DNA from 4 places in the Lysinibacillus sp. IITD104 genome. Region 1 is predicted to be linked to each of the others. Evidence: riboswitches for the same ligand, from Rfam matches in the RefSeq annotation. Region 1 holds a riboswitch; each other region holds the start of a gene.
What was found. Region 1 has a riboswitch for thiamine pyrophosphate ahead of thiC (phosphomethylpyrimidine synthase ThiC). Riboswitches for the same ligand answer to the same signal wherever they lie in the genome.

Region 1 (8,204 bases):
CAAAAAGTAGCAGAGTCTATTCAAAATATGAACGATATTTCAAACGAGCTACAAGAGGTTGTAAATCGATTTAAGCTTGCTTAAAGGGAAAGGCTGCCTTCGTTATAGAGGCAGTCTTCTTTTATTGTGAAAGTCAGAGAAATTGACCTAGAAGGAATTCGACACTACTATTAACACTGGAAGGGGGACATTGATATGATGTATCTCGGAATGATTTTCTTTCAAATTGTTGTACCTATTTTAGTGTTACTTGTAATAGGCGCTATACTACAAAAGAAATTTCGCTTTAATTTAAAAGCATTATCTCAGCTTATTACATATTGCTTTATGCCAGCAGCTGTTTTTGTAAATTTATATGAAACGCATGTAGAGTTATCTGTACTGGGAGAGGTCGGATTATTTATTGTACTCTTTATCGGTAGTCAAATGATACTCAGTCATTTTATGGCGAAAGGGCTCGGTTTAGCTAGAACAGAGGCAGCTGTCTTTAAAAATAGTGTGGTGCTTATTAACTCAGGTAATTATGGTATTCCGGTGGCTCAAATGATTTTTGCCACGCAACCTATTGGAGTAGCCATTCAGGTCATGCTCGTAATCTTTCAAAATATGACTACGTATACATATGGTTTATACAATTTAATTTCTTCTACAAAATCGGGTATGACAATCATTAAGGATTTCTTTAAAATGCCCATTATTCATGCGCTGATTATAGGTGTCGCTATGAACTATTTTGATATCGGTATACCACAATTTATCAAAATACCTGTAGAACATGTGGCAGATGGATTTATTGCTGTGGCATTAATTACATTAGGTGCGCAATTATCACAACTAGAGATGAAATCAATGTTTAATAAAACTGTCTTTATCAGCTGTTTTACGCGATTAATTATTGGACCATCAGTTGCATTAGCCATTATTTATGTATTGGGATTAGATGGAGTCGTCGCACAATCACTGTTTATAGCTAGTGCCTTTCCAACATCTCGTAATAGTTCTAGTCTAGCATTAGAATATGATGTAGAATCTGCAACAGCAGCGCAAGCAGTTTTATTTTCAACAATTGTAAGCTGTATAACTGTAACCATTGTGATATATTTTGCGGAAGTATTATTTACCTAGAAAGATAAAAAATAACTTCCATCTCTTAGTATTATCTGCTACACTAGCATCAAACTAAATAGTATTAACTAGGGGAGTCTGATGAGTCAGGCTGAGAGGGAAACGCTACGAAGTTTCTTGACCCTTTGGACCTGATCTGGCTCATACCAGCGTGGGAAAGTTAAGAAGCTATTGCAGAGTATGCAATCAATAGACCTTTACATTCGTGGCCGGATCCAAATAATTATTTTGGATTCGGCCTTTATTTTTTAGATTGTTGGGGTGAGCTAGAATCGGTCCTTATATCAAAATAAATTTAAGGGAGAGAAGTAGCTCATGTCAGCAATTAGTGAAAAGAATATGACCATTATGTCCAGCTTTGAGGGAAGCAAAAAAGTATATGTGGAAGGATCACGCCCAGATATTCTAGTACCTATGCGAGAAATTGCATTAAGTCCGACAACAGGCAGTTTTGGAAATGAAGAAAATCCTCCTATTCGAGTATATGATACGAGTGGACCCTATACAGATCCAGCCTACCAAGTAGATATTACGAAAGGTTTACCTGCCTTACGAAATACATGGATTCAAGAGCGAGGGGATGTAGAAGTATATGAGGGACGCGCCGTTAAACCAGAGGATAATGGCTTTCGTCGTGCAGATGACCCACGTAATCATGAAAATATCTTTCCTGGATTAGCAAGAAAGCCTTTACGTGCTAAAAAGGGTAAAAATGTGACACAGCTTCATTATGCACGAAATGGGATTATAACGCCTGAAATGGAGTTTGTAGCGATTCGCGAAAATGTGGAACCTGAATTTGTCCGTTCAGAAATTGCAGCGGGGCGTGCTATAATGCCTTCTAATATTAATCACCCTGAGGCAGAGCCGATGATTATTGGACGTAATTTCCACGTGAAGATCAATGCTAATATTGGGAATTCTGCTGTAACTTCTTCCATTGCGGAAGAAGTTGAGAAAATGACCTGGGCAACACGATGGGGTGCAGATAATATTATGGATTTATCGACTGGTAAACATATTCATACAACAAGAGAATGGATTATTCGAAATGCTGCAGTGCCAGTGGGAACAGTGCCAATTTATCAGGCTTTAGAAAAGGTAAATGGTGTAGCAGAGGATTTAACGTGGGAGGTTTATCGTGATACCCTCATTGAACAAGCTGAGCAGGGTGTGGATTACTTCACCATTCATGCAGGCGTCCTTTTACGCTATGTACCACTTACAGCAAATCGTGTAACAGGCATTGTATCTCGTGGGGGCTCTATCATGGCACAGTGGTGTTTATATCATCATCAAGAGAATTTCCTGTATACACACTTTGAGGAAATCTGTGAAATTATGAAAGCCTATGATGTTGCTTTTTCCTTAGGTGATGGTTTACGCCCAGGCTCAATTGCAGATGCCAATGATGAGGCACAATTTGCAGAGCTTGAAACATTAGGTGAGCTAACGCAAATTGCTTGGAAGCATGATGTTCAGGTGATGGTTGAAGGGCCGGGTCATGTACCAATGCATCTGATTAAAGAAAATATGGACAAACAATTAGAGGTTTGTAAGGAAGCGCCCTTCTATACATTGGGACCACTCACAACAGATATTGCTCCAGGTTATGACCACATTACCTCAGCCATTGGAGCAGCGATGATCGGATGGTTTGGTACAGCGATGCTTTGTTATGTGACACCGAAAGAGCATCTTGGTTTACCGAATCGTGAGGACGTTCGTGTGGGCGTTATCACTTATAAAATTGCTGCACATGCTGCTGATTTAGCAAAAGGCCATCCAGGTGCACAACAACGAGACGATGCACTGTCTAAAGCGCGCTTTGAGTTCCGTTGGCGTGATCAATTCAATTTGTCACTAGATCCCGAGCGTGCAGTGGAATATCATGATGAGACACTCCCAGCGGAGGGAGCAAAAACAGCACACTTTTGTTCTATGTGTGGGCCTAAATTCTGTAGTATGAGAATTTCACAGGATATTCGTAATTATGCTAAAGATAAGGATTTAAATACGACTGAAGCGATCCATCAAGGTATGAAGGAAAAGGCTGAGGAGTTTAAAAAAGCAGGCAGCCAAATTTACCAATAATGAAAGAAAAGGCTTATGTCAAAATATAGACATAGGCCTTTTCTTTATCAAAAAACTCCATGTGAATAGTGGATTCACATGGAGTATAAGTTGGATTTGGATATCAATAATTAAGTGGATATTAAACGTTTGTTGGTTGTTTTACATATGGGTTTGTAAGGTCCATACCTTCTAATGAAAGACCCATCGCTTTTGCTACACCTTCACCATATGCTGGGTCGGCTAGATAGCAGTGAAGGATGTGACGGCGTTTGATAAATTCTTCAACAGAAGCCATATCATTCGCTGTATTTTCAAATAAGCGTTGTTGCTCTTCCGCAGTCAATAGACGGAATAGTTTACCTGGTTGCTCAAAGTAATTATTATCGTCTTCACGGAAATCATGAATACCTACATGACCATCAATGCGTAATTCAGGCTCTTTATGATCTAAATTATGCTCCCACTCGCCATAGCTATTTGGTTCATAGCTTAATGTCGAACCAAGATTGCCATCAAAGCGCATTGCTCCATCGCGGTGGAAAGTACGGAATGGACATTTTGGTGCGTTGACAGGAAGCATATAGTGGTTTACACCAAGACGATAGCGTTGTGCATCCGCATATGCAAAGATACGACCTTGTAGCATTTTATCTGGTGAGAAGCTGATGCCAGGAACAATGTTAGATGGTGCAAATGCAGCTTGTTCAACTTCTGCAAAGTAGTTGTCCGGGTTTTTGTTTAACTCGAACTCACCTACAGGAATTAATGGGAAGTCTTTTTTATACCATACCTTTGTTAAATCAAATGGGTTGTATGGTAGCTCACGCGCTTGCTCCTCTGTCATTACCTGAATGTACATTTTCCATTTAGGGAAATCGCCTTTTTCAATGGCTTCATATAAATCACGTTGTGAAGATTCACGGTCTTGACCAATAATCTCATTAGCCTCAGCACCAGTTAGGTTCTTAATGCCTTGCTCTGTACGGAAGTGGAATTTAACCCACACACGCTCATTATTAGCATTGATAAAGCTATACGTATGAGAACCAAATCCGTGCATATTGCGGTAACCAGCTGGAATACCACGGTCAGACATAACAATTGTCACTTGATGAAGTGCTTCAGGTAATGAAGTCCAGAAATCCCAGTTAGAGTTGGCATTTTTCATATTTGTACGTGGGTCACGTTTTACCACGTGGTTTAAATCTGTAAAGTGTAATGGGTCGCGGAAGAAGAATACAGGTGTATTGTTCCCTACTAAATCCCAGTTTCCATCTTCTGTATAGAATTTAAGGGCAAAGCCACGAATATCTCGCTCTGCATCTGCTGCACCACGCTCACCAGCTACTGTAGAGAAACGTGCGAACATTTCAGTTTTCTTGCCGATCTCTGAGAAGATTTTCGCTTTTGTATATTGTGAAATATCATGCGTTACAGTAAAAGTACCAAATGCACCAGAGCCTTTTGCGTGCATACGACGTTCTGGAATTACTTCACGATTGAAATTTGCTAATTTTTCAACTAACCATACATCTTGAAGTAAAAGAGGGCCACGTGGACCTGCTGACATAGAGTCATGGTTACTTACTACTGGAGCACCACCTGCTGTTGTAAATCGACGGCTACGATCATTTGCGTTTGTCATATTAGTTTACCTCCTGAAAAAAATGTGAGTCAAACTCTTCGTCTATAACTATAACAAATATAAAATAGAATTGCTAGTACATTATAATAATTATCGTTAAAGAATTTTTATATTTAAGTACAAACTATAAATATATGCGCTAGACATGCGAATTATACATAGTTTTTAGCTTTAATTTATTTTATTTAATCTCAATTTTATAGATAATTGTCACATTAAGATCAAGATAATGACAGTATGATAAAAATCTTTATTGAAAATAAAATGAACTAATTGAAAATTATTTTAATCAATCTTTTAATTTTTTCTATATCGGTTAGGCGTAATACCAATTTGTTGCTTAAATAATTTTATGAAATAATTTGGGTCATCAAAACCGTTTAAATGAGCGATTTCACTAATAGCAAAATCTGTTTCTAGCAGCATTTTTGTGGCGTGATGAATTCTTACTTGCTGTAAATAGCGCTTAAATGGCAAGCCTTGTTTTTTTGAGAAAATCGTACTTAAATAATTGGGGCTTATTCCAAGCTTATGAGCGACAAAGGGAAGAGACAGTGCGCTATCTTTAAATTGTTGATCAATTACTTCTATAGCTAGTTCAACATAGTCAGCTCGTTTCTCTATTCTAGCTTCCCTTGCTAACTCAATTAATGTCTGCGTGAAAGAAATAATCCCATTGAGTATTGTATAAAATATAGGATGCTCAATGATTAAGTGAAATAGCTGACGGTAGTTTTGTTCGATAACCGCTTTTTCATGTAATTTATATTTCAGCATAAAGCGTCTAATTTGTGCTAAGACACTCGTCAGATGAATGCGTAAATCATCTTGCTCATAATATATGCCTTCATTAGAAAGCCGATATAAAAATGTTTTAACGGCCTCTAGGTTTCCATCTTCCAAACTACTTATTAGTAATTGTTGTTCTTCTGGTGTTAGTAAGGGGTCAAAGGGCTGAGTCTCATATTGTTTGCTCGCATAAAAAATATGGCCAAAGCCTTCGTAAAAACTTTGATGTAGTGCACGCTTTGTTAATGTATACATATTTTTAATGGTTGTAGGTGTTCCATCATATATCCCAATATTTAAAGAACTATTACTAATCACACGCCATTCCTTCATAAGTGTACGTACATCTTTTTCTACAATCCTTATATCATTTGTTTGAAAAAGACATACGATGCTATTAGATAGAGGATATGTTTTCATATGGAAGTGAATCGGTGTTTGTTGAAGCCAATTGTAAAGCTTATTGAAGGTTTCTGTATGCTCGGGTTCAATCATTGTGAAATGTATCGTTGTCTCAATTGAACTAGATTTACTATCTAAAAATAATTGATTATAAAAGGAATCATTTGTAGCCTCCTGCGCATCTTCTGTAACCTGTGGTGTGCGAAGAGAAATGGCTGTGAGTTTTTTCTTTAATAGCTCTAAATCAATAGGCTTCACAAAAAGATGTGCTACCTGTAAATCAATAGCCTTCAGTGCATTTTTAAATAATGGTTCTGTTGTCATTGCTAAAATGGCGCCGGAAAGCTTTTGTAAATCGCGATGAAGAGCAGCTAAGCGATTATTGGGAAATAAATCGATATTTAACAGTATGGCGTCTGGTTCAAATTGTCGAATGCTTTGAGACACCTCTGAAATACTTGTACACATTTCAATAAAAACATCCCCTGGGAAATATGTATGTAAAAACCATTTTATTCCTGCTAGATCGGTTGGATCGCGATCAATTAATAACAGCCTCATACCATCAGCCTTTCTTAAAATATTCTAGTTTCATATAAAAGTACGATTATATTAATAAAAATAACATAGTAATCTGAAAAAAGTCTTGTTTTCTCTATTAAAATTCTCTATATTCTGAAAAAGGTAGTTAGTACAATGTAAATAGAGTAATTGATCATCAGCAGAAGCCAACGTTTGTTATGAAAACGCTTAATAAGTTTGATACTGATGTTTTTATATTACGAAAATATGAATGAAGAGAATTTATTTACATAGCCATATAGGGAATAGGGGGATGTCATGTGAAGTCAATCATCGAGCTTGATGGCAATACATTAACAAGACAACAAATTGAGGAAATCGTGAAGGGGCAAGCAACAGTTGCACTTGCTACAGAGAGTTTAGAACGTATTCGTTTAAGTAGAGAGCGTATCGAAAAGCGTTTAGCTGAAGGACAAACAATTTATGGTGTGAATACAGGGTTTGGTAAACTCAGCAATATAAAAATTGAAGAAGAAGACATTGAGCTACTGCAGTTAAATTTATTACGATCAGATGCAACAGGTGTTGGTGAACCATTCCCAACAGATGTTGTACGTGCAATGATGGTGTTACGTGCCAATGCTTTAGCCAGAGGATTTTCTGGCATTCGTGAGGAAACTGTCCAACTACTATTGAATTTTATTAATAAAGGTGTTCACCCAATTGTTCCGTCACAAGGTTCGGTTGGAGCAAGTGGTGATTTAGCGCCTTTATCACATTTGGCATTAGTGTTAGTGGGAGAAGGAAAGGCTGAGTTTAACGGAGAAATCATGAGTGGTAGTGAGGCGCTAAAACAAGCTGGATTAACCCCTGTTAGACTTCAAGCTAAAGAGGGGCTAGCATTAGTTAACGGTACACAAGCTATGACGGGTATAGGTGTATTAACGGTCAATGAAGCTGAACGAATTGGTCTTGCAGCGGATATGGCTGCTAGCTTAACACTGGAAGCTTTAAAGGGGATTACCTCAGCATTTGATCCAGCACTTTTAGCAGTAAGACCACATCCAGAGTTAGAACTTGTGGGAGGGCGTATTCGTAAGTGGCTCGATGGTAGTAAACGTGTGACAAAGCAGGGTGAAATTCGCATGCAGGATGCTTATTCATTACGTTGTATACCGCAAGTACATGGAGCTTCTTGGCAGTCATTTTTCTATGCACAGGATCGTGTTCAAACTGAAATGAATGCAACAACTGATAATCCAATCGTTTTAGAAAGCGGGGAGGTATTATCGGGTGGGCATTTCCATGGACAGCCAATAGCCTTAGCAATGGACTTTTTGAAAATAGGTGTATGTGAATGGGCCAATATTTCAGAACGCCGTACAGAACGTATGGTAAACCCTCAACTTAATGAAGGGCTACCACCATTCCTAGCAACAAACCCTGGGATTGAATGTGGACTTATGATTGCTCAATATACAGCAGCCTCTATTGTCTCAGAAAATAAAGTTTTAGCACATCCTTCTAGTGTGGATTCTATTCCTACATCAGGTAACCAAGAGGATCATGTAAGTATGGGAACAACTTCGGCACGTCAAGTACGTCAAATTGTTCACAACGCTGCTCGCGTTCTAGCAATCGAATT
Region 2 (8,204 bases), 2.1 Mb from region 1:
GGATGGCCGTGGACTTCATCACCTTGTGTATGAAATCGTAGATAATGCGGTGGATGAAGCACTGGCTGGCTTTGGATCTCATATTATTGTCACAATTCATAAAGATCAAAGTATGAGTGTACGCGACTTTGGCCGTGGGATGCCAACCGGTATGCATAAAATGGGTAAACCGACACCAGAAATTATTTTTACTGTGCTACACGCTGGCGGTAAATTTGGTCAAGGTGGCTATAAAACAAGTGGTGGTTTACATGGTGTTGGTTCTTCCGTTGTGAATGCGCTCTCAACATTTTTAGAGGTGACAATCCATCGTGATGGCAAAAAGTATCGACAACGCTTTGAGCATGGTGGACATCCTGTCACAACACTTGAAAATATTGGGCAAACGAAGCAGACAGGAACGCTTGTTCATTTTCTACCAGATGAAACGATCTTCTCTGTCACAAAATTCAATTATGATACGTTAGCGGAACGATTACGTGAATCAGCCTTTTTATTAAAGGGCTTAAAAATTGAATTAATTGATGAGCGCGAGGAAGGCAAGAGCGATGTGTTCTTTTATGAGAATGGCATTGAGGCTTTCGTTGCGTATTTGAATGAGGAAAAAGATGTCCTTCATCCAGTAAAATATGTAGAAGGCGTACAGGATGACATCGAAGTAGAGTTTGCTTTCCAGTATAACGATGGTTATTCGGAAACGATTTTATCATTTGTTAATAATGTTCGTACACGAGATGGTGGTACACATGAAACGGGTGCAAAGGCAGCATTGACGCGTGTCTTTAATGAATATGCAAGAAAAATTGGCTTGTTAAAGGACAAGGATAAAAACCTTGAGGGGACAGATATTCGTGAAGGCTTAGCGGCCATTGTATCTGTTCGTATTCCAGAGCACTTACTACAATTTGAAGGACAAACAAAGGGCAAGCTTGGGACAAGTGAGGCTCGTTCTGCAGTAGATAGTGTAGTGTCTGAGCAAATTTTGTATGTGCTAGAGGAAAATGCAGAATTATCAGCTTCTCTTGTTCGTAAAGCGATTCGAGCGCAGCAAGTACGTGAAGCAGCTCGTAAAGCACGTGAGGATGCACGAAATGGCAAGAAAAACAAAAAGGGTAGTACGATTCTATCTGGAAAATTAACGCCAGCTCAGTCACGTAATGCGGCAAAAAATGAGCTGTATTTAGTCGAGGGTGATTCTGCTGGTGGCTCTGCTAAACAAGGTCGTGACCGTACATTCCAAGCGATTCTGCCATTGCGCGGGAAAGTAATCAACACAGAAAAGGCCAAGCTACAGGACATTATGAAAAACGAAGAAATATCAACGATTATCCATGCGATTGGTGCTGGTGTTGGCACGGATTTTGCGGTGGAGGATTCTGCCTACAATAAAGTAGTCATCATGACCGATGCGGATACAGATGGGGCACATATTCAGGTCTTGCTATTAACATTCTTCTATCGTTATATGCGTCCGCTCATTGAGTCTGGGAAAGTCTATATCGCACTACCGCCGCTTTATAAAGTCTCAAGAGGTACAGGGAAAAAAGAAGTCATTGAATATGCTTGGACAGAAAGCGATTTACAAAAGGCCATCAAAAAGGTTGGAAAGGGTTACATATTACAGCGCTATAAAGGTCTTGGTGAGATGAATGCAGACCAACTATGGGACACAACGATGAACCCTGAAACACGGACATTGATTCGTGTCACAATTGAGGATGGTGCACGTGCGGAGAGACGTGTCACGACGTTAATGGGTGATAAGGTAGAACCACGTCGTAAATGGATCGAAGCCAATGTGGACTTCGGTATGGAGGATGATTCTAACATTTTAGAGAATGAATTCATCCAACAAGAGGAGGGCCAAGCATGAGTAGTACAGAAAAGTTTCAAGATTTACCGTTAGAAGAAGTGATGGGTGACCGTTTTGGTCGCTATAGTAAATATATTATTCAAGACCGCGCGTTGCCTGATGCACGTGACGGTCTTAAACCAGTACAGCGCCGTATTTTATATGCGATGTATACGGAAGGCAACACACATGATAAGCCGTTCCGTAAATCCGCAAAAACAGTGGGTAACGTAATTGGTAACTATCATCCGCACGGTGATAGCTCTGTTTATGAAGCGATGGTACGGATGAGTCAGGACTGGAAGGCACGTCATATGCTCATTGAGATGCACGGGAACAATGGCTCGGTCGATGGCGATCCTCCAGCGGCGATGCGTTATACAGAGGCGAGACTATCTGCTATAGCTGCTGAAATGCTACGAGATATTGGCAAGAAAACGGTCGAGTTTGTGCCAAACTTTGATGACCAGGATATGGAACCAACCGTTTTACCAGCACGTTTTCCAAACCTTTTAGTCAATGGCTCTACAGGGATTTCCGCTGGGTATGCGACAGATATTCCACCACATGCCTTGGATGAAGTACTGGATGCCGTGTTAATGCGCTTAGAAAAGCCTAATGCTACTGTAGATGAATTGATGACGGTGATTAAAGGGCCAGATTTCCCAACTGGTGGAATCATTCAAGGTGTAGATGGTATCAAAAAGGCGTATGAAACAGGTCGAGGTAAAATTATTGTTCGTGCACAAGCAGTTGTCGAACCAATTAAGGGTGGTAAAGAGCAAATTGTTATCACTGAGTTACCATATGATGTAAATAAAGCGAATCTTGTGAAAAAAATTGATGAGCAACGTGTAGATAAAAGACTAGAAGGCATTGCGGAAATTCGAGATGAATCAGACCGTACAGGCTTGCGTGTCGTGATTGAGCTGAAAAAAGATGTACCTGGGCAAGGAATTTTACAGTACTTGTTTAAAACAACGGATTTACAGGTAGCTTATAATTTTAATATGATTGCTATCCATAATCGTCGTCCAACAATGATGACATTGCCATTATTGCTAGATGCGTATATCGCCCATCAAAAAGAAGTGGTAACAAACCGTTCCATTTATGATTTACAAAAGGCAAAGGATCGTTCTCATATTGTAGATGGATTAATTAAAGCTCTTTCCATTTTAGATGAAGTTATTGCGACGATCCGTTCTTCTAATGATAAGAAGGATGCGAAGCTTAATTTACAAGCGAAGTTTGATTTTACAGAGGTACAGGCAGAGGCCATTGTAAGCCTGCAATTATACCGTTTAACGAATACGGATATTACAGAGCTACGTCAGGAACAGGACGAGTTAAATAAGTTAATTGCGAAGCTAGAGGGGATTCTGCAAAGTGAGGCTAAGCTTGTGCGTGTTATTAAACAAGAGTTGCTAGATATTAAGAAACGCTTTACAGAACCTCGCCGCTCGAAGATTGAGCAAGAAATTGAAGAAATTAAAATTACATTGGATGTCCTTGTGCCAAGTGAAGAGGTTGTCGTAACAGTAACGAAGGATGGTTATATTAAACGTACATCCACACGTTCTCATGCCGCTTCAAATGGGCAAGATTTTGCCATGAAGGATTCAGATTATTTATTGTATGAAGCAAACTTAAATACACAGCACCATCTATTGCTGTTCACAAATCGAGGCAATTATATTTATCAGCCTGTTCATGAGCTGCCTGATATACGCTGGAAGGATCTCGGCCAGCATATTTCAAGTATTGTGCCAACAGGGGAAGATGAATCCATTATTGCGGTTTATGGCTTCGAAACATTTGAACAGCCAAATACGTATGTCTTCACAGCCACAAAAGATGGCCAAATTAAGCGCTCACCACTCGCAGACTATGCGGTAACACGTTATTCAAAGCCAATTAAAACGATGAACGTCAAGGCTGGTGATGCGATGATCTATGCATCGTTTGTAACAGATGACGTGGAGCTAATGCTCACAACGGATACAGCCTATGCGATTCGTTTCCCGATGGAGGAATTACCAGTTACAGGTGTGAAAACAGGCGGTGTGAAAGGGATCACACTAAAAGATGGAGAAGCCTTAGTTGGAGTCAATGTGTTACAGCCTGATGTAACCCAATATGTAGTCATTGTGACACAGCGTGGGGCCGTGAAGAAAATGAATGTCGCTGAAGTTGAAGTAGCAAGTCGTGCAAAACGTGGACTAAAAGTATTAACAGAGTTAAAAGCAAACCCTCACCGAATTGTGGCAGTTGTTCAAGCAACAGACGAGGAGCAGGTTGTGATTGAAACTGAAAAAGGTGTTCAAGAGGTGATTGACGTACAGGCATTATCTCGTGCGGATCGCCATTCCAATGGTTCATTTAAAGTGGATATTGCAACAGATGGAGCAATTTCTCATGTTTTAACAGCCAAAAAAGAACAGAAACCAAGCTAAATGCATGCCCAGTCTCTAAGGAGTGCTGGGCTTTAAGCTTATTCAAAAAATAGCACCTTGTCATTTAAGTGAAACTATGGGTATAATAATCATCGAAAAGTTCATAGCGAAAGAATGTAGGGGGGCTAGTAATTGCTAGCTGAGATTGTGTCCGATAGACGCTGACCCTTTGAACCTGATTTGGCTCGTACCAGCGTAGGGAACATCTATTCAAAAAAGCAAAGTTTTGAAGATTGATTGCAATACGTCTGGGAGGAATCCTAGGCGTTTTTTTATGTTTTCAAGCAACAGCTTGCCAACATTGTATACGCTTTCTTCTGGTGACAACATTCATTCATGAACACTTTCATATTACAAACTGGGAGGCTTTCGCATGAAAAAATGGTTATTTATTCTATTCGCAGCACTATTGACATTAGTAGGCTGCAGTGACAAGGGTGACAAGCAGGCTGCTGACAAGCTGAAAAAGGTGTCTGTGGTACTGGATTGGACGCCGAATACAAATCATACAGGACTATATGTTGCCAAAAAACTCGGTTATTTTGAGGAACAGGGCTTAGATGTTGATATTATCATGCCTGGTGAGGCGGGTGCAGATCAGCTTGTTGCTTCTGGAAAGGCGGATTTTGGCGTGAGCTATCAGGAAGGCATAACACAGGCACGAGTACAGGATGTGCCGCTGGTCTCAATCGCAGCTATTATACAGCATAATACATCTGGCTTTGCCTCTATTGCTTCAAAGGGCATTAAATCGCCAAAGGATTTTGAAGGAAAAACCTATGGTGGTTGGGGTGCGCCATTAGAGCAAGCCGTTTTACAATCACTAATGCAGACGGAAAATGCAGATATTAACAAGCTAGATATCGTCAATGCAGGCGATTTAGATTTCTTCACAATGATGGAAAAAGATATTGATTTTGCTTGGATTTATTATGCATGGACTGGTATTGAAGCTGAGCTGCGTGGGGAAAAGATCAATATGCTATATCTTACAGATTATAGTGATCAATTGGATTATTATACGCCAGTTTTAGCTACAAATGAAAAAATGATACAGGACAATCCTGATGTTGTGAAAGCCTTTGTGGCAGCTGCATCGAAGGGCTATGAATACGCAATTGAAAACCCAAGTGAAGCGGCTGATATTTTAATCGAAGCAGCTCCTGATTTAGATAAAGCGTTAGTGCATAAAAGTCAGGAGTGGCTGGCCGATAAATACCAGGACGATGCCAAGCAATGGGGAGAGCAAAAGCTTTCTGTGTGGGAAAATTATGCGAAATGGATGTCTAGCAATCAAGTACTAGAGGGCGAATTTGATGCGAAAAAAGCCTTTACTAATGATTTCTTACCTAAAAAGGAGGCCAAATAAGATGGCAAATTCATTAATCAGTGTACAAATCATTCCGAAGACAGAGAAATATGAAGATGTTATACCATATGTCGATGCAGCAATTGCGGTTATCGATGCTTCTGGGGTGAAATATGAGGTACATCCATTGGAAACAACGATGGAGGGTGAGCTGTCAACATTGCTTCAAATCATTGAAAAAATGAATGACAAGATGATTGAGCTTGGTGCCATTAATGTCATTACACAAGTCAAAATTTTATATCAGCCAACGGGTATTACGATGGATACATTAACGGAGAAATATCAGTAATGAAACGTGCATTACAGAAGGGAAGGACGATAATTTTTATCGCCTTCCTCTTATTCATATGGGAACTAATCGTGCGTATGGCTGAAGTTCCACATTGGTTATTACCCGCGCCAAGTAGTATTTTGTCGGAGGCCCTCCAGTCATATCATACCTTTCTACCACATGCATTCGCTACGGTGCAATTAGCCCTACTAGGTTTGGCCATTGGCATTGCTTGTGGGCTAACGGTGGCAGTAGTGTTGCATCGGTTTACATTTATTCGAGAGCTGTTTTATCCAATTCTTATTATGTCGCAAAATGTTCCTATTCTTGTCTTGGCACCACTGCTTATTATTTGGTTTGGCTTCGGCTTATTACCGAAGCTTATCATTATCTGTCTTGTGTGCTTTTTCCCGATTGTCATTGCGGCAATGGATGGATTCAGGCAAACAGCACCTGAGTTAAAGCATTATTTTGCCATGGTTGGTGCTACAAAGGCACAAACCTTTTGGAAGCTAGAATGGCCTCATGCCTATCCTGCTATTTTTTCAGGCGTTAAAATTGCGGCTACATATAGTGTGATGGGGGCTGTCATTGCGGAGTGGCTTGGTGCAAAAAAGGGTATTGGCGTTTACATGACCCTAGCCCAGTCCTCCTTCCGTACTGATCGCGTATTTGTGGCAATTTTTGCGATTGTTCTCTTGAGCTTACTATTATTTAGTGGTATTCGTTTGATTGAAAAATTCATGGTGAAGGGGAGAGGCTATCATGCTCAGCATTCAAAACATCGCTAAATCCTTCGAAACACTGCAAGTTCTAAATCATCTATCGTTTGACGTCAAGGATGGCGAGTTTGTGGCCATCGTTGGTCCTTCAGGCAGTGGGAAGAGCACACTTTTTCAATTAATTGGTGGTGTTTCGCCAATTGATCAAGGAGCCATTTTATTAAATGGAGAGGATATCCAGCGAAAAAAAGGAACGATTGGCTATATGCCACAGCAGCCATGTCTATTACCCTGGCGTACAATAGTAGAAAACGTCACGCTTGTAGAAGAATTACACCATAAACCGAATGTTGAACGTGCTAAGGAATGGTTGGAAAAAGTTGGTCTTGCCTCCTTTATCCATGCCTACCCGAACGAACTGTCTGGAGGCATGCAGCAGCGTGTGTCCTTTATTCGTGCAATGGTCAGTGATAAACCGATTTTATGCTTAGACGAACCATTTTCTGCGTTGGATGAGTTTACTCGACTAGAAATGCAGGCATGGCTTTTATCCATCTGGGAAGAGTACCGTAAATCCATTCTATTTGTTACACATAGCATTGAGGAAGCTCTCTTTTTAGCCGATCGCATACTTGTTTTAACCAAGCGTCCAGCAACCGTTAAAAAGGAAATCATCGTGCCATTTGAGAGACCCCGGAAAGAGGAGATTCGACATTCTGCAGCATTCACAGCGTTAAAGCAACAATTATTTATGTATTTACAGGAGGAAAAGGGTGATATGTATGTTGATTGATGCGCATATTCATTTGGATCAGTACACCGATGAGGAAATTCCCTCCTTATTAGAAGAAGTGAAAGCTGTCATCGCGGTTAGTATGCAACTTGCCTCTTGTGAAAGAACGTTGCGTTTAGCGAACAGCTATCAGCAAGTAAAGGCTGCTTTTGGCTTTCATCCTGAACAGCCTTTACTAAGTCCAAATGATGAGGCAGCTTTATTCGATTGGATTCGTTCGCATCAGGATGACATGGTTGCTATTGGTGAGGTGGGTCTACCTTATTATTTAAGACAAGAGCAAGCGATTGATGAACGTCCCTATGTGGCGCTATTAGAGCGTTTTGTTGTATTGGCGAAGGAGCTGGACAAGCCAATTGTGTTACACGCAGTATATGAGGACGCCCATATTGTGTGTGATTTGCTGGAAAAGCATCAGCTTCACGAAGCCCATTTTCATTGGTTTAAAGGGGATGAAGCTATTGTGAAGCGCATGATAGAGTGTGGTTATTTTATTTCCATTACGCCAGATTGCTTGTACGAAGAGGAAATTCAACAGCTAATTTATGATTATCCGATTGATTTGATGATGGTAGAAACGGATGGTCCTTGGCCGTTTGAGGGACCGTTTACGAAGAAGCGTACATCTCCCTGGATGATGCACTCAACGATTGAGGTGATTGCCTCCATCAAAGGGCTATCAACACAGGAAGTGGCCAAAATTATTACGCAAAACACGAAAACATTTTATCGGCTTTA
Region 3 (8,204 bases), 670 kb from region 1:
TTGGACAAGATGCCGATGCGAACTTATTAGAAGCGCTTAGTGACATGGGCAGTGGACGTTTCTATGATGTGATAGATGAGCAAACCATTCCTTCTATTTTATCTCGTGAAACAGCTATGATTTCCCGAACGTATATTGAGGACAATCCATTCTATCCGGCAATTTATAATGCACCAGGATGGAATTCACTGTTTGCTAATGGTGTCCCACAAATGAATGCATACATTGGGACAACGGCAAAACAGGGGGCTACTGTTGTGGCAGAAAGCGAGAAGGAAGATCCTGTGTTAGCCCAGTGGCAATATGGTCTTGGTAAAACATTTGCCTTTACATCTGATTCAACGGGTAAATGGACAGGAGATTGGGCAAGATGGCAGAATTGGGGAGCATTTTGGCAAACACTTATTTCTCAAATGCTACCAAGCTACAATGATGTAGCCTATGATGTAAGATTGGAAGCAGATGGTTCCTTTATGATTACAGACCCTACAAATGAAGCCGCATTTTTAGATATTGTAGCGGTAAATGAAGCAGGGGAGGAGCTAGAAACACAACTTGAAACCATTTCCGCATCTCAAGTTCGAGCTGTAGTACAAGCTGAACCTGGATTAATTTTCTTCCGTGTAGCAGATGAAAAGCAGGCCATTTACCAGGCAGGTCTAAGTGTTCCTTATAGTGCCGAATACGAACTACTCCCTGTAAATAATCAACTGATAGAAGAGTTGACTCAACAAACAGGAGGCACTGTTTTAAAGGAACCACAAGATGTCTTCCGTGACTTTACGACAAAAGGAGCAGATCGGCAAAATATTGCCACATGGCTGCTCTTAGCGAGTATGCTCCTATTCTTTATTGATATTACCATAAGACGTTTTGGTTGGAATTTCCTAACGAACGCGAAGAAGAAAGAGCCGCTGGTTGAGGAAAAACCTGTACAGGCAGAGAATACAAATGTAGCACAGTTATTAAAAGGCATGAAAAAGAGATCTTAAAATGGAGGAGGCAGTGCAAACTTTAATAGGTTTGCACTGCTTTTTTTGTATTGTTTGAATAGAGAGTTGCTCCCTTTGTAGAGAGCGGCAAGGTGATCTAAAAAGTGGGCTCTTTGCTCATAAAGAGAAAAAAAGCGATCCAAATTGGACTACCCTACCCCAGCTCAATGAATGCTCATAATTCAATTTCTCTCAATAAAGAGAAGAATTAAACCTCTTTACTAGCTCTGTTTTACGCAAGCTACTCGCAACCATTACACCTAAAATAGCACCGATCGTACTTGATGTTAAAAAGGCTGGTAGGAAGAAGAATGCTGCTACAGATGTTCCCATGAATAATTTTGCATAAGGGACGGCAATAAGTGAAGCCAGAATGCCCGTTCCGATAACTTCTCCGATACCAGCTAACCACATTTTATTGCTATATTTATAGGCAAGGGCAGCACAGAACGCACCGATGATACTACCAGGGATAGCTAGTAGAGAGCCTGTTCCAGTAAGGATACGAATGATGGCAGTGACAAAGGCAACTATAACTGTTGGTACGGGTCCAAGTATAATGGCTCCTATCACATTAATAGCATGCTGAACTGGGTAAGCACGTGCGATTCCTGTTGGGATGGATACGAAAGTAGAGCCTGCAACAGCAACGGCTACTAATAAAGCCATGACTGTTAATTTACGAATTGACATAAAGTTCACTCCTTTTGGTAAAGTTCGTGAGGAAAAATAAAAAGGCCACCCCCTTTAAACAATAGGAAGCGGCCTTGTGTGTGTATAGTGACAACAGCAAGTAGCGCCACTTCCCTCCGCTAGTGTGAACTAGATCAGGTTCAAAGGGTCCGTATATTACCATATACGTCTCAGCCTTTTAAAGACTCCCCTAGTGGTTAAAATCATTCAATTTTGTGAATCAACAATAATGTAACATACTGCAAAAAATAGTCAATGATTTTTCAGACTATTTTGTATCGGGATGCATTAAATGAGGTGCTTTTTTCACTGTCCAGATGAGCGCTAGGAAGAAACATGCTAATAATATGATAGAACCGAAAATATAGGGGCTATTCATATTCCAGTCAAATAATAGACCAGCTAAAGCAGGTCCAATCATATTCCCAAGGCTCATATAGGCATTATTCAAGCCCGCAGCAAATCCTTGCTCTTTCTCTGCAAGCTTTGAGATAAGTGTATTAACAGCTGGACGAATTAATGTCGTTGCTGTAGAGAAAATCGTTGCTACAACTAATATAAGGGCAAAGCCAGAAACAAATAATATTAAGAAAATAGCAACAGCTGCAATAAATAAATTGACAAGTACTACTTTCATTTCACCGAAGCGATTGAACAGCGGTGTAATGATAAACATTTGTACTACTACTCCAAAAGCACCACCAACAACTAATATAATTGCTATATCCACAGGTGTGTAATTAAACTTTTCTGTCACAAATAATGATAATGTCGTTTGGAAATTTGCAATTCCGAATGAGAACACCAGCATAATAATAAGCATTACAAAATAAGGCATATGTATGGAACGAGCCATTTGCTTCGCCAGATTGTCTTGCTTTTGTTTCTTTTGAGCAGTGTTTGGTTTGGTAGATGGTAATAAGAAATAAGATAAAATAGAAGCTAGGATGGCTGCAGCTCCAGCGGTGAAAAATGGAAAATGTAAGCTTACCTTTGCTAAGAAACCACCGATTCCTGGCCCAATCATAAAGCCAAGAGACATAGCGGCACCCAACATCCCCATACCTTTCCCACGTTCTTCATAGGTTGTGACGTCAGCAACAAAAGCCATAATAGGAGGTGCAACAAATGCGGAACCTAGACCACCTAAAAAGCGTGCTAAAAAGAGCATCCATACATCTGTAGCAAGGCCGAAACCGATTTGAGCAAGACCTGTTACGATAAGACCGAAAATAATTAAATTTTTTCGACCGTACTGATCTGAAAGATTCCCAGCAATTGGAGAAAATACGAATTGAGCTAAGGCGAACGTTGCAATTAGCATACCTAGAACTTGTCCTGCTGCACCAAATATTTTTAAATACTCTGGCATGACAGGAATAATTATGCCGATACTCCCCATTGCGATAAACATATTAAACATTAAAATATACAAAGCCGCCTTATTGGACTTCTGCTGGGTCATCGAATGAACCCCCTTTTTGTAATCAAATATAGTACAGTCTATCATAAAGAATTATTGCTTGGCTAATAGTTAAGATTATAGTACTGGTTCTATATTTAGAATGGTTTTCCACAAAAGTTTTCGTCGGGGCACTTATGAATTGTAAAATAATCCATTTTTGTAATAAAAGTGGATGGACTTCGCTTGTGAAATTTGTGGGTTTGTCTGTAATGGCATAAAGTTTAACTATGTTCAGAAGTAATGAGTGAAGGTTATGTAATACTAAAAGTACATTTTTATGGCTTGCTTATTGATAAAATAATTTGTGCAGGATAGGTGACAAGTATCTATATGCGAGGTTTTTTCATAACAGAAGATGTGGGGAATCTTCAAATTCTAGTTAAATTATTTTCTAAATATAATAATACAAATAGTTGATGGATAATGTTCTTAATTTAATAGAAAGTTAGATAAGCAGAGAAAAAACTAGCGAATTGGTGTGAAACCAATTCGCTAGCTGAATTATCGAATACTCATTTTAAATTCTAAGAATAATTCATTGTATTTCCCTAAATAATCAGGTCCTAAATTTTTGTAGACCTCTAATGTGTCACGTTGTTCTTCAGAAGGATAGTAACGTTCGTCAGAAACAACTTCTTCGTCCATTAAGTCCATAGCTGCAATATTAGGTGTTGAGTAGCCTACAAAATCGGCATTTTGAGCACCAGATTCAGCACTTAGCATGAAGTTGATAAAGGCATGGGCACCATCAATATTTTTTGATGTTTTTGGGATGACCATATTATCAAACCATAAGTTTGAGCCTTCCTCAGGTACAGCAAAGTCTAGCTCTTCATTTTCATACATCATGTCAGCAGCTTGACCAGACCAAGTAAGGGCAACTGTTGCCTCATTATTGATCATTAACGGTGTAATTTCATCTCCAAGGATCGCTTTTACATTTGGTGCGAGTGTGATTAATTTATCAGTAGCTTCGCGAAGTTCCTGATCATCTAGTGAATTCAGAGAATAGCCAAGACTGTTTAAGCCCATGCCAATGACTTCACGAGCACCATCTACTAAAAAGACTTTTCGTTTTAAAGAAGGGTCCCATAAATCGTCCCAAGAAGAGAAGTCTAAGTCACCAACTAGGCTTGGATTATAGACTATACCGACAGTTCCCCAAAAATAAGGGACAGAGTATTTATTGTTATCATCGAATGGTAAATCTAAAAAGTAAGGATCAATATTTTTTAAATTAGGGATTTTCGTTTTATCTAAAGGAATCAATAAATTTTCTTCCTTCATTTTTTCGATCATATACTCAGAAGGGACAGCAATATCATAAGCTGTTCCGCCTTGTTGAATCTTTGTCATCATAGCTTCATTGGAATCGAATGTTTCATAAATGACATGAATGCCTGTTTCTTTTTCAAATTCTTTTAACAAATCAGGATCAATATATTCTCCCCAGTTAAAGATGGTTAACGTATCTTTTCCACTTTTACCGCCACCTGCACTTAAGGCATCAGCCGCATAGAATAAAAGGGCTGAAACGACAAGGATGGCGATGGTTGCTTGAATTAGTGACTTCATCGTTGTCCCTCCATTCTTTTATTCGTACGACTTGTAATGAAATAATAACCAACAACAACTAACACCGTAACAAAGAATACTAAACCAGAAATCGCATTCACCGTTAGAGAAATTCCTGCGCGGGCCATGGAATAAATTTCTACTGATAAAGTACTAAAGCCATTACCTGTTACAAAGAATGTCACGGCAAAATCATCTAATGAATACGTAAGGGCAAGGAAGAAGCCTGCAAAAATACCTGGTTGAATATAAGGAAGAATGACACGCATCATAACGTCCTTTTTCGTTGCCCCTAAATCTAATGCTGCATCGATTAATGAGTTATTCATTTCTAGTAGCTTTGGTAAAACCATTAATACAACAATCGGTACACTAAATGCAACATGCGCTAATAAAACAGATGCAAAGCCCAGTTTAATACCTACCAGTGTAAATAAAATTAAAAAGCTAGCCCCGATAATAACGTCTGGGCTGACGATTAAGACATTGTTTAAGGATAATAAAGTATTACGCATTTTTGAATCCTTAACCGTCACAATTCCAATAGCTCCTAGGGTACCAATAATAGTGGAAATGAGAGCGGAAAGAAGTGCCACGATAACCGTATTTATTAATATAACAAGAAGACGTGAATCTTCAAAAACCGCCTGATAATGCTCCAAAGTAAAGGATTTAAAATTATTCATGGAACCGCCACTATTGAATGAGTAAAAGATTAAATAGAAGATCGGAGCATAGAGAACGATAAAAACAATTGTTAAATAGACTTTGGCTGATGCAGATAGTTTGTTCATCGTACGCGACCTCCTTTATCCTTTTGCCCCGTAACTAGCATAATAATCACCATAAATAAAATTAAGAATACAGCAATAGTGGAACCCATACCCCAGTTTTGTGTCACAAGGAATTGCTGTTCAATAGCTGTACCTAGAGTAATGACACGGTTCCCAGCAATTAAGCGAGTAATCATGAACAGGGATAGAGCAGGAATAAAGACGACTTGAATACCAGATTTAACGCCATCCATTGTCAATGGTAAAACAACACGACGGAAGGTAGTAAAAGCCGAAGCACCTAAATCACGTGCTGCATAAATGAGCGTTGGGTTTAAACGATCTAAAGAATTGAAGATCGGTAAAATCATAAATGGAATAAAAATATAGACTGACACAAAGACAAAGCTAATATCAGTAAAGAGCATTTGCTTTGGATCGAAGCCAAATACTTCGATAAATGCATTAATAGGTCCGTATAACCCAAAGATGCCGATAAAGGCATATGTTTTTAACAAAAGATTAATCCATGATGGAATAATAATAAGTAGAAGCCAAAGTTGTTTATGCTTTGTCTTCGTTAAAAAATAAGCAGTTGGATATGAAATTAATAGTGTAAAGAGTGTAATTAAAAATGCATACCAAAACGAGCTCAATGTCATCTTTAAGTAAACTGAAGAAAAGAACGCTTTATAGTTATCGAGCGTAAAGTTGCCATGTAAATCGAGTAGGGAATAATAAACAACAAGTACAATTGGCGCGATAACGAAAAAGGCAATCCATAACACATATGGAAATAACGCTGATTTCGATGTTTTAGTTTGCATCTTCATCGTCTCCATATGATTCTAATCGTTTATCAAACTCTTCCTCTGTTTCATTTAAGCGCATTACATGAATCGCCTCAGGATCAAAGTCTAAGCCAATTTCTGTCCCTACTTCTGCTTTCTTTAATGAATGGACTAGCCACTCATTACCATCTTTATCGTATGTGGATAATTCATAATGTACCCCTCGGAATAATTGTGTATCCACTTTTACTACAAGTTTGCCTTTATCAATTGTTGTCATTTCTAAATCTTCAGGTCGAATAACAATGTCTATTTTTTCGTTTGGCTTCATTCCTTGATCGACACATTCAAAAACTTTGCCAGCAAATGCAACCTTAAAGTCCTCAATCATCACACCAGGTACAATATTGGATTCACCAATAAAGTCAGCAACAAAGCGGTTAATTGGTTCATCATAAATATCCACAGGTGTACCTGATTGCTGAATTTGACCTTCACTTAAGACAAAAATTTCGTCACTCATGGCAAGTGCTTCTTCTTGATCATGTGTAACAAAGACAAATGTTTTGCCAAGACGTTGCTGTAATTCACGTAGCTCATATTGCATTTCTGTACGTAGCTTTAAGTCTAAAGCTGAAAGTGGCTCATCCAGTAAAATCACTTCAGGATCATTGACAATGGCACGCGCAATCGCGACACGTTGTCGTTGTCCTCCAGACATTTCAGATATTTCGCGGTTACCATAGCCTGCCAAATTGACAAACTTTAAGGCTTCAGCCACACGTTCTTTTATGTCCTTTTCAGGAAGCTTTTTAATGCGGAGGCCAAATGCGACATTTTCAAAAACATTTAAATGAGGGAATAGCGCATAATCCTGAAAAACAGTATTAACTTGACGTTCATTGGCAGGAACTGCATTAATCTTTTTATCATGGAAAAATACATTTCCTGTTGTAGGTTCGGTAAATCCTGCGATAATTCGTAAAATGGTTGTTTTACCACAACCTGATGGACCTAGGAGTGTGTAAAATTTCCCTTTTTCAAGCTCCAAATTGATATTTTTTAAAACGACGGTACCGTCACTATATGACTTTGAAACATTTTCAAAGCGGATAATTGAATTGGTTGTCATGGATGCGCCTCCTTAAGCTATAAATAAGAATCTGTTGCGACAAGTAAAATTTTTGTTTCATCATCATGTGCATTAAAAATCTGATGATGGTCTGTCGCGTCATAATAAAGTGCGTTGCCTTCACTTGCGATATACTGTTCATTCCCTAAAACGAGACGAATACGCCCTTTAACCACATAAATAAATGTTTCCGAGAGCGAAGGCTCAAACTGTTTGAACTCGCCATCTGCCGCAAAGGTTAAGAAAATGGGTTCCATCTCTTTCTCATTCGAAGTAGGAATCAGCCATTGAATTTCATATTTTTTTTCTTCATCGGTATAGGTAGATTGATCTTCCTCTGTATAAACAACCTTCTGTTCAGGTGATTCATCATCAAAAAAGTCTTTAGGTCTCGACCCTAAAACTTCTAATATTGAAAATAATGTTTCAATTGAAGGTGAGTTTAGATCACGTTCTAATTGGGAAATATAGCCTTTACTTAAATCTGTACGTTCTCCAAGTTCCTCTTGGGTAAGACCTTTTTTTAAACGAAGCGCTTTAATTTTTGCTCCTATTTGCATCTTTTCCCTCCTAAGAGAAGTTTAGCAATGATAAACTTTTGAAATATGAAGTTTACTTTAACGAAACTTTTAGTTTACTAAAACCATTACAATTATACATAATAATAAAAAATTTGCAATCGTTTTTCGTGAAAAAAATAGCTATAAAAAGTTAAAAAATGAGGTATAAATGAAAGTGAGAAAAATTTTGTATAGTGTAGAATATTTTTGTTAAAAATAGCTA
Region 4 (8,204 bases), 3.0 Mb from region 1:
TGCCAATGAATTAACAAAATTCGGTGCTAGTATTCGTTTACATGTCATTCCTTTTACTGAAATACAAGTTCTTATTAAAGAAAAAGTACCTTCTAACGTATCGATGACGACAACACGCCGAATGATGTTGAAGGTTGCTGATCAGGTGCGTGAGGAAATTGGGGCACTTGCCATTGTAACAGGCGAAAGTCTTGGGCAAGTAGCGAGTCAAACACTTGAAAGTTTAACAGCGATTAATGCTGTAACGAACACACCTATTTTGCGTCCGTTAATTTCATCAGATAAACTCGAAATCATTGATATTGCAGAAAAAATCGGCACATACGAAACATCTATTCAGCCATTTGAAGATTGCTGTACGATTTTTACACCAGCAAGTCCAAAAACAAAACCAAAGCTTGAAAAGGTTGAGCATTATGAAAGCTTCTCTGACTTTGATGAATTGATCGAGCGAGCAGTGAAAAATCGCGAGGTCTATATTTTCCCTAAGAAAGAAGAACAACAACAAGATAAATTTGCAGATCTTCTATAAGGATTTAAAAGCCGTCTCAAAGCCGTTTTGAGACGGCTTTTTTGCATGGATATCGTTATTCCAATGGAGGTACAATTTACCTCTAATTTTTTTGTATTAAAAATCTAATATCGCACATTCTATATTCACAAGGAGGTGAGAAACATGGCTTCAAACAACAACCGTAGTTCAAACCAGCTTGCAGTACCTGGTGTACAACAAGCACTAGATCAAATGAAATACGAAATTGCACAAGAATTTGGTGTTCAATTAGGAGCTGAAGCTTCAGCTCGTGCCAACGGTTCCGTTGGTGGTGAAATCACTAAACGTCTTGTACAAATGGCAGAATCTCAATTAAAAGGTATGCCAAACAACAACCAATAAATGCTGATTAAGCATTTATAAACTTAAAACCAGTGACCGTAAAAGGCACTGGTTTTAGTTTGTTTATTGTTCATTTATTTATACAAGATAAAGATCTAAATGTATTTACTGTATGCTCCACATCTTCGCTTTCACAGATAGCTGAAATTACAGCAACACCATCAGCCCCAGTTTGAAATACAGTTTGTGCATTTGTGCAGTTTATTCCACCAATCGCTACAATCGGTAATTCAGGATAAAGAGAACGAGCCTGCTGTAAAAAAGATGTACCACATGGTGGTTGTGCATCACTTTTAGAGGATGTTGGAAAGATTGGACCGATCCCAACATAATCAGCTTGATGGTTAATAGCTATTTGTAATTCTTCCTCGCAATGGACAGAAACACCAAGAATCATGTTCCCAATTTTTTTACGAGCTTCACCTACAGGCAAATCATCTTGCCCGATATGAACTCCATCAGCTTCCAGTCGTATCGCAAGCTCAATATCGTCATTTACGATAAAGGGTACATTATATTGATGACATAGTTTTTGACATTGGCGTGCAAATTGTTCATAGGCAAGATCAGTTAATGCATGAGGGCCTTTTTCACGAAATTGAAACATTGTAATGCCTGCTTGTAAGGCTTTTTCTAGGATATAGATAGGTTGTTGTTGAGGAGACACGTTGCTGGTACCCATAATAAAATAAAGCTGCAAATCCTCACGTTTCATGAATCATCACCTCACAGGCATCCTTATACTGTTGGTAAGCAAAATGATTAGTGGGTCCATGACCATTTCCAATCGATAAATCATACATAATTGCTAATTGGATAAACTTTTTAGCTTCAATAATAGCTTCTTCCATAGCAAATCCTCGCCCAAGAAAAGCAGTAAGTGCTGCCGAAAATGTACATCCAGTACCGTGCGTATTTTTTGTTTGGATTCGAGGAGACTGCATCGAAAAAGAAGGTCCATTTTTGATAAATACGTAATCAATAGCATAAAGTGGATTTGCTAAATGACCACCTTTAATGATGACACATTGTACACCTAGCTGTAACAAGCTTTGAGCTACGTCTTTTATGTCTTCAAAATGCTGAATAGTTCTCCCTGTAAGTGTCTCTGCTTCGGGTATGTTGGGCGTAACAACCGTAGCAAGTGGTAGTAAAGTTGAGCATAAGGCATTGATAGCTTCTTGCTGTAATAGGCTTTCTCCTCCTTTTGCGATCATCACTGGATCAACAATCAGTGGAATGTTTAGCTCACCGATCATGCGTGCAATGGCTTTGATAATATCTGCCGAATAAAGCATTCCTGTTTTAATCGCAGCTATTGGAAAATCTTCTACTAAGGCTTCAAATTGTTTTTTTATAAAGGAAACGTCAATTGGACAAACACCTGATACACCCAATGTATTTTGTGCAGTTAAAGCAGTAATCACAGAAGTACCAAACACTTCTAATTCCTGAAATGTTTTTAAATCAGCCTGTATACCTGCACCGCCCCCACAATCTGAGCCGGCGATTGTCGTTACAATATGCATGAAGTTGCACCATCCTTTGACAAACGATGTATAGCATTGAGGAAAGCTATTTGAAAATCACCAATGTCTGCAGTAAATGCTGATGCTAGTACACCTGCTTTTTTATAGTAAGTTAGGGTCTCCGTTAATTGTTGGTAAGGGCTATGGCTTACACTATAGGCTGCACCACAAATTGCGCTAAGTAAACAACCTGTACCCGTAACTTCTGTCATTTGTGGATGACCACCAGCGATCCATTGGCTATGCTTGCCATCAGTTATAAAATCACGCTCTCCCGTTACAATAACAATGCATTGATAGCGTTGAGCTAATGATGTGGCTTCTACTTCCATTGCGATAGTGCCTTGCCCACTATCGACGCCTTTTTGTTGCCAATCTACACCAGCTATTGCTGCAAGCTCGCCGAGATTACAGCGAATCACGGCAAATTGTATGTTCTCAAGTAAGTTTCTTACGGTTTCCTTACGATAAGTTGTGGCTCCAACTCCGACAGGATCTAAAATAACAGGAATACCAAGTGCATTGGCTTTTATACCTGCTAATAACATGGCACTTTTTGTGCGATCATTGAGTGTTCCGATATTAATTAATAATGCTTGAGCAATCGCTACCATTTCCTCTACCTCTTGACAGTCATCGGCCATTACTGGTGAAGCACCTATCGCTAATAAACCATTTGCTTGAAAATTTGCCACTACATAATTGGTGATGCAATGGATAAGTGGTTGCTGTTGACGAATTGTTTGAAAAATCATTGTAGTCCTCCTTTTGGGATGGACGTAAGCATGCAAAAAAGGCCCTTTTTGTGTAAAAATGCACGAAAAAGAGCCTTTCATCTGAAAAAACGATGTTATTGCTCCCTACGTCAGTATTAACTAACAGGTTCAAAGGGTCAGGTTTTACCTTCTCAACTCTTACGAGTCCCCCTGCAATCTTGCTTATAGTTGACCAAAATGTACCATACTTTTCATTTGTATTCAATAGCAAGTTTTCCTATGGATAAAATGTGACCGATGCCATATAGGAGAGTATGATAGTTGTCATGACTTTACCGAAATCAAGCACAAACCATTGAAAATGCTGAAAAAAGAGTTTTATAATGTGTCATAGCAAAAGGGAGGCAATTGCCATGAAAAGACAAGATTTAATTGCACCAGAATGGTATAACATAGCAGAGGAAATTGAAAAATATGCTCAGGATGCAACCAAAAATGCTTTAATCATTTATGAAGAAAACCAAGACATCCAATGTATTACATATGCACATTTATTGGAAAAGGCAAATCAAGCAGCACATGTTTTCACCAAGCAAGGCTTAAAGAAAGGTGATGTCATTTTAGTGATGGTCCCACGCTCTGTGGAAGCATATATTGTATATATTGCTGCATTGAAAGCGGGTTTAACCATTATTCCAAGTTCTGAAATGTTAAGAACAAAGGATATTGAGTATCGAATTCATCATGCAAATGCTAAAGCAGTTATTGCATTTGAACCCTATATCGAACAGTTTGATCAAGTGGGAAATTTACAAGGCTTACTGCAATTTGTCATAGGAAATGCGCACAAACCTTGGCAAAACATACTTGAAAAGATGCATAATCAACCTACAACCTACATAAATCCTATCCCAACAAAAAGCACAGACAATGCATTTTTAGCCTATACAAGTGGAACAACAGGAAATCCCAAAGCAGCAGTGCATACGCATAGTTGGGGCTATGCACATTTACGAACAACAGCACCACATTGGATGGGTGTACAAGAAAATGATATTGTTTGGGCAACTGCAGCACCAGGATGGCAAAAATGGATATGGAGTCCGTTTCTAGCTATTTTAGGTAGTGGTGCTACTGCATTTGTCTACAAAGGTAAATTCGATGCAGCTTCTTATCTAGCATTGCTTGAGAAATTCAAAATTAATGTACTATGCTGTACACCAACTGAATATCGTTTTATGGCAGCGCTTGAAAATTTACATGAATATGATCTAAGTGCCATTCGCCAAGCCGTATCAGCTGGTGAGCCATTAAATAGTGAGGTCATTAAAGTATTCTTGGAAACATTCAAATTACAAGTACGAGATGGCTATGGACAAACGGAAAATACATTATTGGTGGGCACAATGGTAGGGATGGAAGCAAGAGTTGGCTCTATGGGGAAACCTACTCCCGGCAACACTGTTGAAATTATTAATGATTTGGGCAAACCCGTTACAATCGGAGAAGTGGGTGATATTGCTGTACATCGTGAAACACCAGCCCTCTTTAAAAAATATTTAAATGATCCTGAACGTACAAATTTACAATTTCGTGGGGATTGGTATATTACAGGAGATCGAGCCTATAAAGATGAAGATGGCTACTTTTGGTTTGATGGTCGAGGAGACGATGTCATTATATCCTCAGGCTATACAATTGGCCCTTTTGAAGTAGAGGATGCTTTAATGAAGCATCCAACCGTAAAAGAGGCTGCTGTCATTGCGAGTCCTGATAAAGTCCGTGGGAATATCGTCAAGGCATTTATCGTTCTACACAATGGTGAAAAAGGTGATGCAGCGCTTATTCAAACACTTCAAAGTCATGTAAAATCACTGACTGCCCCTTATAAATATCCACGTGCTATTGAATTTGTAGAGGAGCTACCCAAAACATCTTCCGGGAAAATTAGACGTGTCGAATTACGACAACAAGAAATTAAAAACCTCCAATCTTAATCATTTCCTAGGAAATAATGTCGAAAATCAAAGTTCATCAATGGTATGGACTTTGATTTTTTAAATTTTTTTAGGTAAGGTAATATGAGGAAATAAACAGCTTAAAGCTTTTTGCATTTAATTATTGCAAAAAAATGAAACAAATAAGCAAGTCATACGTATTACGTGTTGAGGAGGCGGAAAGACATGAATGTAAAAAGGTGGGTTGCTTTAGTAGTGGCAGGTGTTCTCTTACTATTTTCGTTAGGAATTAATACCATTTTTGCGCTATTTAAAGCAGATTTCCTAGGTAATTTTGATAGCTTAATGGCAGGTAATAGCTTAGATGTATATGAAAATGTCATTGAAGGGGAAAATTTTGATAAGCGAATTGCTTATTTAAAGGTAGATGGAACGATTCAAGATATCGGCTCAAGTACATTGTGGCAACCAGTTGCCTATGACCATCAATTTTTCTTAGAACAATTGGATAATATTTTATATGATGAGACCATACAGGGGGTTGTTTTAAGCGTTAATTCACCAGGTGGTGGTGTAAAGGAATCAGCAGATATCTATAAAAAGCTACTAAAAATTAAAGAGGAACGACAAATTCCGATTTATGTATCGATGGATTCTATGGCAGCTTCAGGTGGTTATTATATTTCGGCCCCAGCAGATAAAATATTTGCCCATCGTGATACAATAACAGGTTCTATTGGTGTTATCATGCAATCTATTAACTATCAAGAGCTGGCTGAAAAAGTAGGGGTCAAATTTGAGACGTTTAAATCGGGAGAGCATAAAGATATGTTAAGTCCAATGCGTGAAGTGACAGCAGAGGAACGTGCAATGATGCAAGATATGATTAATGAAACGTACGAAGAATTTGTAGATATTGTAGAACAGGGACGTAATATGTCTGAAGCAGAAGTGAAGAAGGTTGCAGATGGTCGTATTCTTGGCGGTACAAAAGCGCTTGAAGCAGGATTAATTGATGAGATTGGTGATGAAGAAGCGACCATTGCAGCTCTTCGTGAAGATTATGGACTTGAAGATGCGGCTTTATTTGAGTATTCATACGATATGGGCGGCTGGCAATCATATGTTGGTATGAAAATTGGCTCCATGTTTGGTCCATCTGCAGAAGAAAAAATGCTAATGAAAATCATGACGGACTATAGCGCACCGAAAATGATGTATCTTTATGGGGAATACTAAGGGGGGAGCACAATGACAAACAATGAAATTGTTATGCAAGGTTCACCCTCTATGGAAAATGGCTTTCTTATGAATATATCAGGAGAATCAGCAAATGATAAAAACTATGCATTAAAAACTGCTGGTTTTTGGGTACGATTTTGGGCATTTTTATTAGATGGATTCATCATTTCTGCTATAGGTGGAATACTTGTTAATCCAATCTTCTATTTAATGGATTGGTCCCTATCTGATTCTGTTTGGTATGCGCCGATTTCTATTATTACAGCAATCTTCTACTATAGCTACTTTGTGCTGATGACAAAGTTCTTTGGGCAAACACTAGGGAAAATGGTGTTTGGATTACGTGTAATTTCATTAAAGCACGATCAGCTAACTTGGTCAGATGTGTTATTCCGTGATTGGATTGGTCGTATCATCAATAATATTTTTATGCCACTGTATATTTTGGTAGTGATTTTGCCAGAAAATCAAGGTTTACATGATTATTTTGCTGATACAACAGTGGTGCATGAAAAAATCTTTATTGAAAAGGCTTCAACACCGACTACTTTACCAAAACAAGAAGAGCAAATAGAAGCTTTTGTGCAAGAAGAAAAAATAGATCTAGCCAAGCTAGAGGAAAAAAATGAACAATAAACATAAGACTGTCTCCTAATTTGAGACAGTCTTATCTATTTCTAAGTATGTAAGCTATGATAGTTGCAATTAATTCCCTCCATTTAGTAATATTATGTACATATGATGATTAGGAGGCGTTTATATGGCACAAGTAACATTTAAAAATGGTCCAGTGACACTAGTAGGCAATGAAGTAAAGGTGGGCGATCAAGCTCCAGATTTTACGGTATTAGCAAATGACCTATCACCTGTAACATTAAATGATTCAGAAGGAAAAATTCGTTTATTTAGTGTTGTACCATCATTAGATACTGGTGTATGTGATGCGCAAACACGCCGATTCAATGAGGAAGCTGCTAACTTAGGTGATAATGTAGTTATTTATACTGTATCTGTGGATCTTCCATTCGCTCAAAAGCGCTGGTGTGGTGCAGCAGGTATTGATGCAGTCCAAACTGTATCAGATCACCGCGATCTTTCATTTGGTGAGGCATATGGCGTATACATTCAAGAATTACGTCTTCTGACACGTGCAGTATTCGTTGTGGATGCAAACAATAAAGTAACATATGTTGAATATGTACCTGAAGCTACAGATCATCCAAACTATGAAGCGGCCATTGCAGCTGTCAAAGCACTAGCATAATAAGCTGCTTTTAGGCTAAGATAATACTAGACAAAGGGGCTGTGACAAGTGTTTGTCACGGCTCTTTTCTGCGTGAAAGGAAGTTAGAAATGGAAAATATCGAAAAGTTATTTGGTTTGCTAAATGAGCATGCCGAAAAAATCGAAAAAGAACAGAATATAACGTTACTAGAAGGGTTATTAGATGGGTTAGAGGCATGGCTTGATGGCGAAGTTGATTTTTCTCAAAAAGATGCAACAAAAGAGGATATACGTAAAGCTATTCAAATTGCTATTTTAAAAGGAATGCGCAAAGGCTCACAGCCGAATCATCAAATGACTCCTGATACGTTAGGGTTATTAGTGGGCTACTTTGTGGAGCAAATTTTTGCAGAGAGTCTTGAAAATGAAAAGATCTCGATCATGGACCCAGCAGTAGGCACAGGTAATTTATTACTGACGGTTATGAATTTATTAGATGGAAAAGTGGAAGCAACAGGTGTAGAGGTTGATGAGCTACTTATTCGCCTCGCTGCGGCAACTGCTGATTTAATAGAACAGCCTATTTCTTTATACCGTCAAGATGCCTTAGAAGATTTATTGGTCAATCCAGTTGATGCAG

Region 2: another riboswitch for thiamine pyrophosphate. It lies ahead of V1L66_RS11160 (ABC transporter substrate-binding protein); the one in region 1 lies ahead of thiC (phosphomethylpyrimidine synthase ThiC).
Region 3: another riboswitch for thiamine pyrophosphate. It lies ahead of thiW (energy coupling factor transporter S component ThiW); the one in region 1 lies ahead of thiC (phosphomethylpyrimidine synthase ThiC).
Region 4: another riboswitch for thiamine pyrophosphate. It lies ahead of thiM (hydroxyethylthiazole kinase); the one in region 1 lies ahead of thiC (phosphomethylpyrimidine synthase ThiC).

What each region holds. Positions count from the first base shown of each region.
Region 1 covers NZ_JBAHYH020000001.1:4,302,930-4,311,133, reverse strand. Annotated here, with positions in the region: gene V1L66_RS21835 (methyl-accepting chemotaxis protein) at 1-84, shown strand, start outside; gene V1L66_RS21830 (AEC family transporter) at 196-1,125, shown strand; TPP riboswitch at 1,186-1,300, shown strand; gene thiC (phosphomethylpyrimidine synthase ThiC) at 1,441-3,219, shown strand; gene V1L66_RS21820 (catalase) at 3,341-4,846, opposite strand; gene V1L66_RS21815 (helix-turn-helix domain-containing protein) at 5,144-6,598, opposite strand; gene hutH (histidine ammonia-lyase) at 6,889-8,204, shown strand, end outside.
Region 2 covers NZ_JBAHYH020000001.1:2,195,318-2,203,521, forward strand. Annotated here, with positions in the region: gene parE (DNA topoisomerase IV subunit B) at 1-1,873, shown strand, start outside; gene parC (DNA topoisomerase IV subunit A) at 1,870-4,308, shown strand; TPP riboswitch at 4,417-4,527, shown strand; gene V1L66_RS11160 (ABC transporter substrate-binding protein) at 4,682-5,677, shown strand; gene V1L66_RS11165 (thiamine-binding protein) at 5,679-5,969, shown strand; gene V1L66_RS11170 (ABC transporter permease) at 5,969-6,742, shown strand; gene V1L66_RS11175 (ABC transporter ATP-binding protein) at 6,717-7,466, shown strand; gene V1L66_RS11180 (TatD family hydrolase) at 7,456-8,204, shown strand, end outside.
Region 3 covers NZ_JBAHYH020000001.1:3,628,819-3,637,022, reverse strand. Annotated here, with positions in the region: gene V1L66_RS18535 (VWA domain-containing protein) at 1-992, shown strand, start outside; gene thiW (energy coupling factor transporter S component ThiW) at 1,185-1,685, opposite strand; TPP riboswitch at 1,780-1,887, opposite strand; gene V1L66_RS18525 (MFS transporter) at 1,954-3,150, opposite strand; gene V1L66_RS18520 (ABC transporter substrate-binding protein) at 3,652-4,725, opposite strand; gene V1L66_RS18515 (ABC transporter permease) at 4,722-5,519, opposite strand; gene V1L66_RS18510 (ABC transporter permease) at 5,516-6,325, opposite strand; gene V1L66_RS18505 (ABC transporter ATP-binding protein) at 6,315-7,421, opposite strand; gene V1L66_RS18500 (helix-turn-helix domain-containing protein) at 7,439-7,981, opposite strand.
Region 4 covers NZ_JBAHYH020000001.1:1,275,535-1,283,738, forward strand. Annotated here, with positions in the region: gene thiI (tRNA uracil 4-sulfurtransferase ThiI) at 1-532, shown strand, start outside; gene V1L66_RS06485 (alpha/beta-type small acid-soluble spore protein) at 677-895, shown strand; gene thiE (thiamine phosphate synthase) at 966-1,610, opposite strand; gene thiD (bifunctional hydroxymethylpyrimidine kinase/phosphomethylpyrimidine kinase) at 1,600-2,424, opposite strand; gene thiM (hydroxyethylthiazole kinase) at 2,412-3,179, opposite strand; TPP riboswitch at 3,265-3,362, opposite strand; gene mbcS (acyl-CoA synthetase MbcS) at 3,554-5,137, shown strand; gene sppA (signal peptide peptidase SppA) at 5,324-6,337, shown strand; gene V1L66_RS06515 (RDD family protein) at 6,350-6,976, shown strand; gene tpx (thiol peroxidase) at 7,101-7,604, shown strand; gene V1L66_RS06525 (class I SAM-dependent methyltransferase) at 7,694-8,204, shown strand, end outside.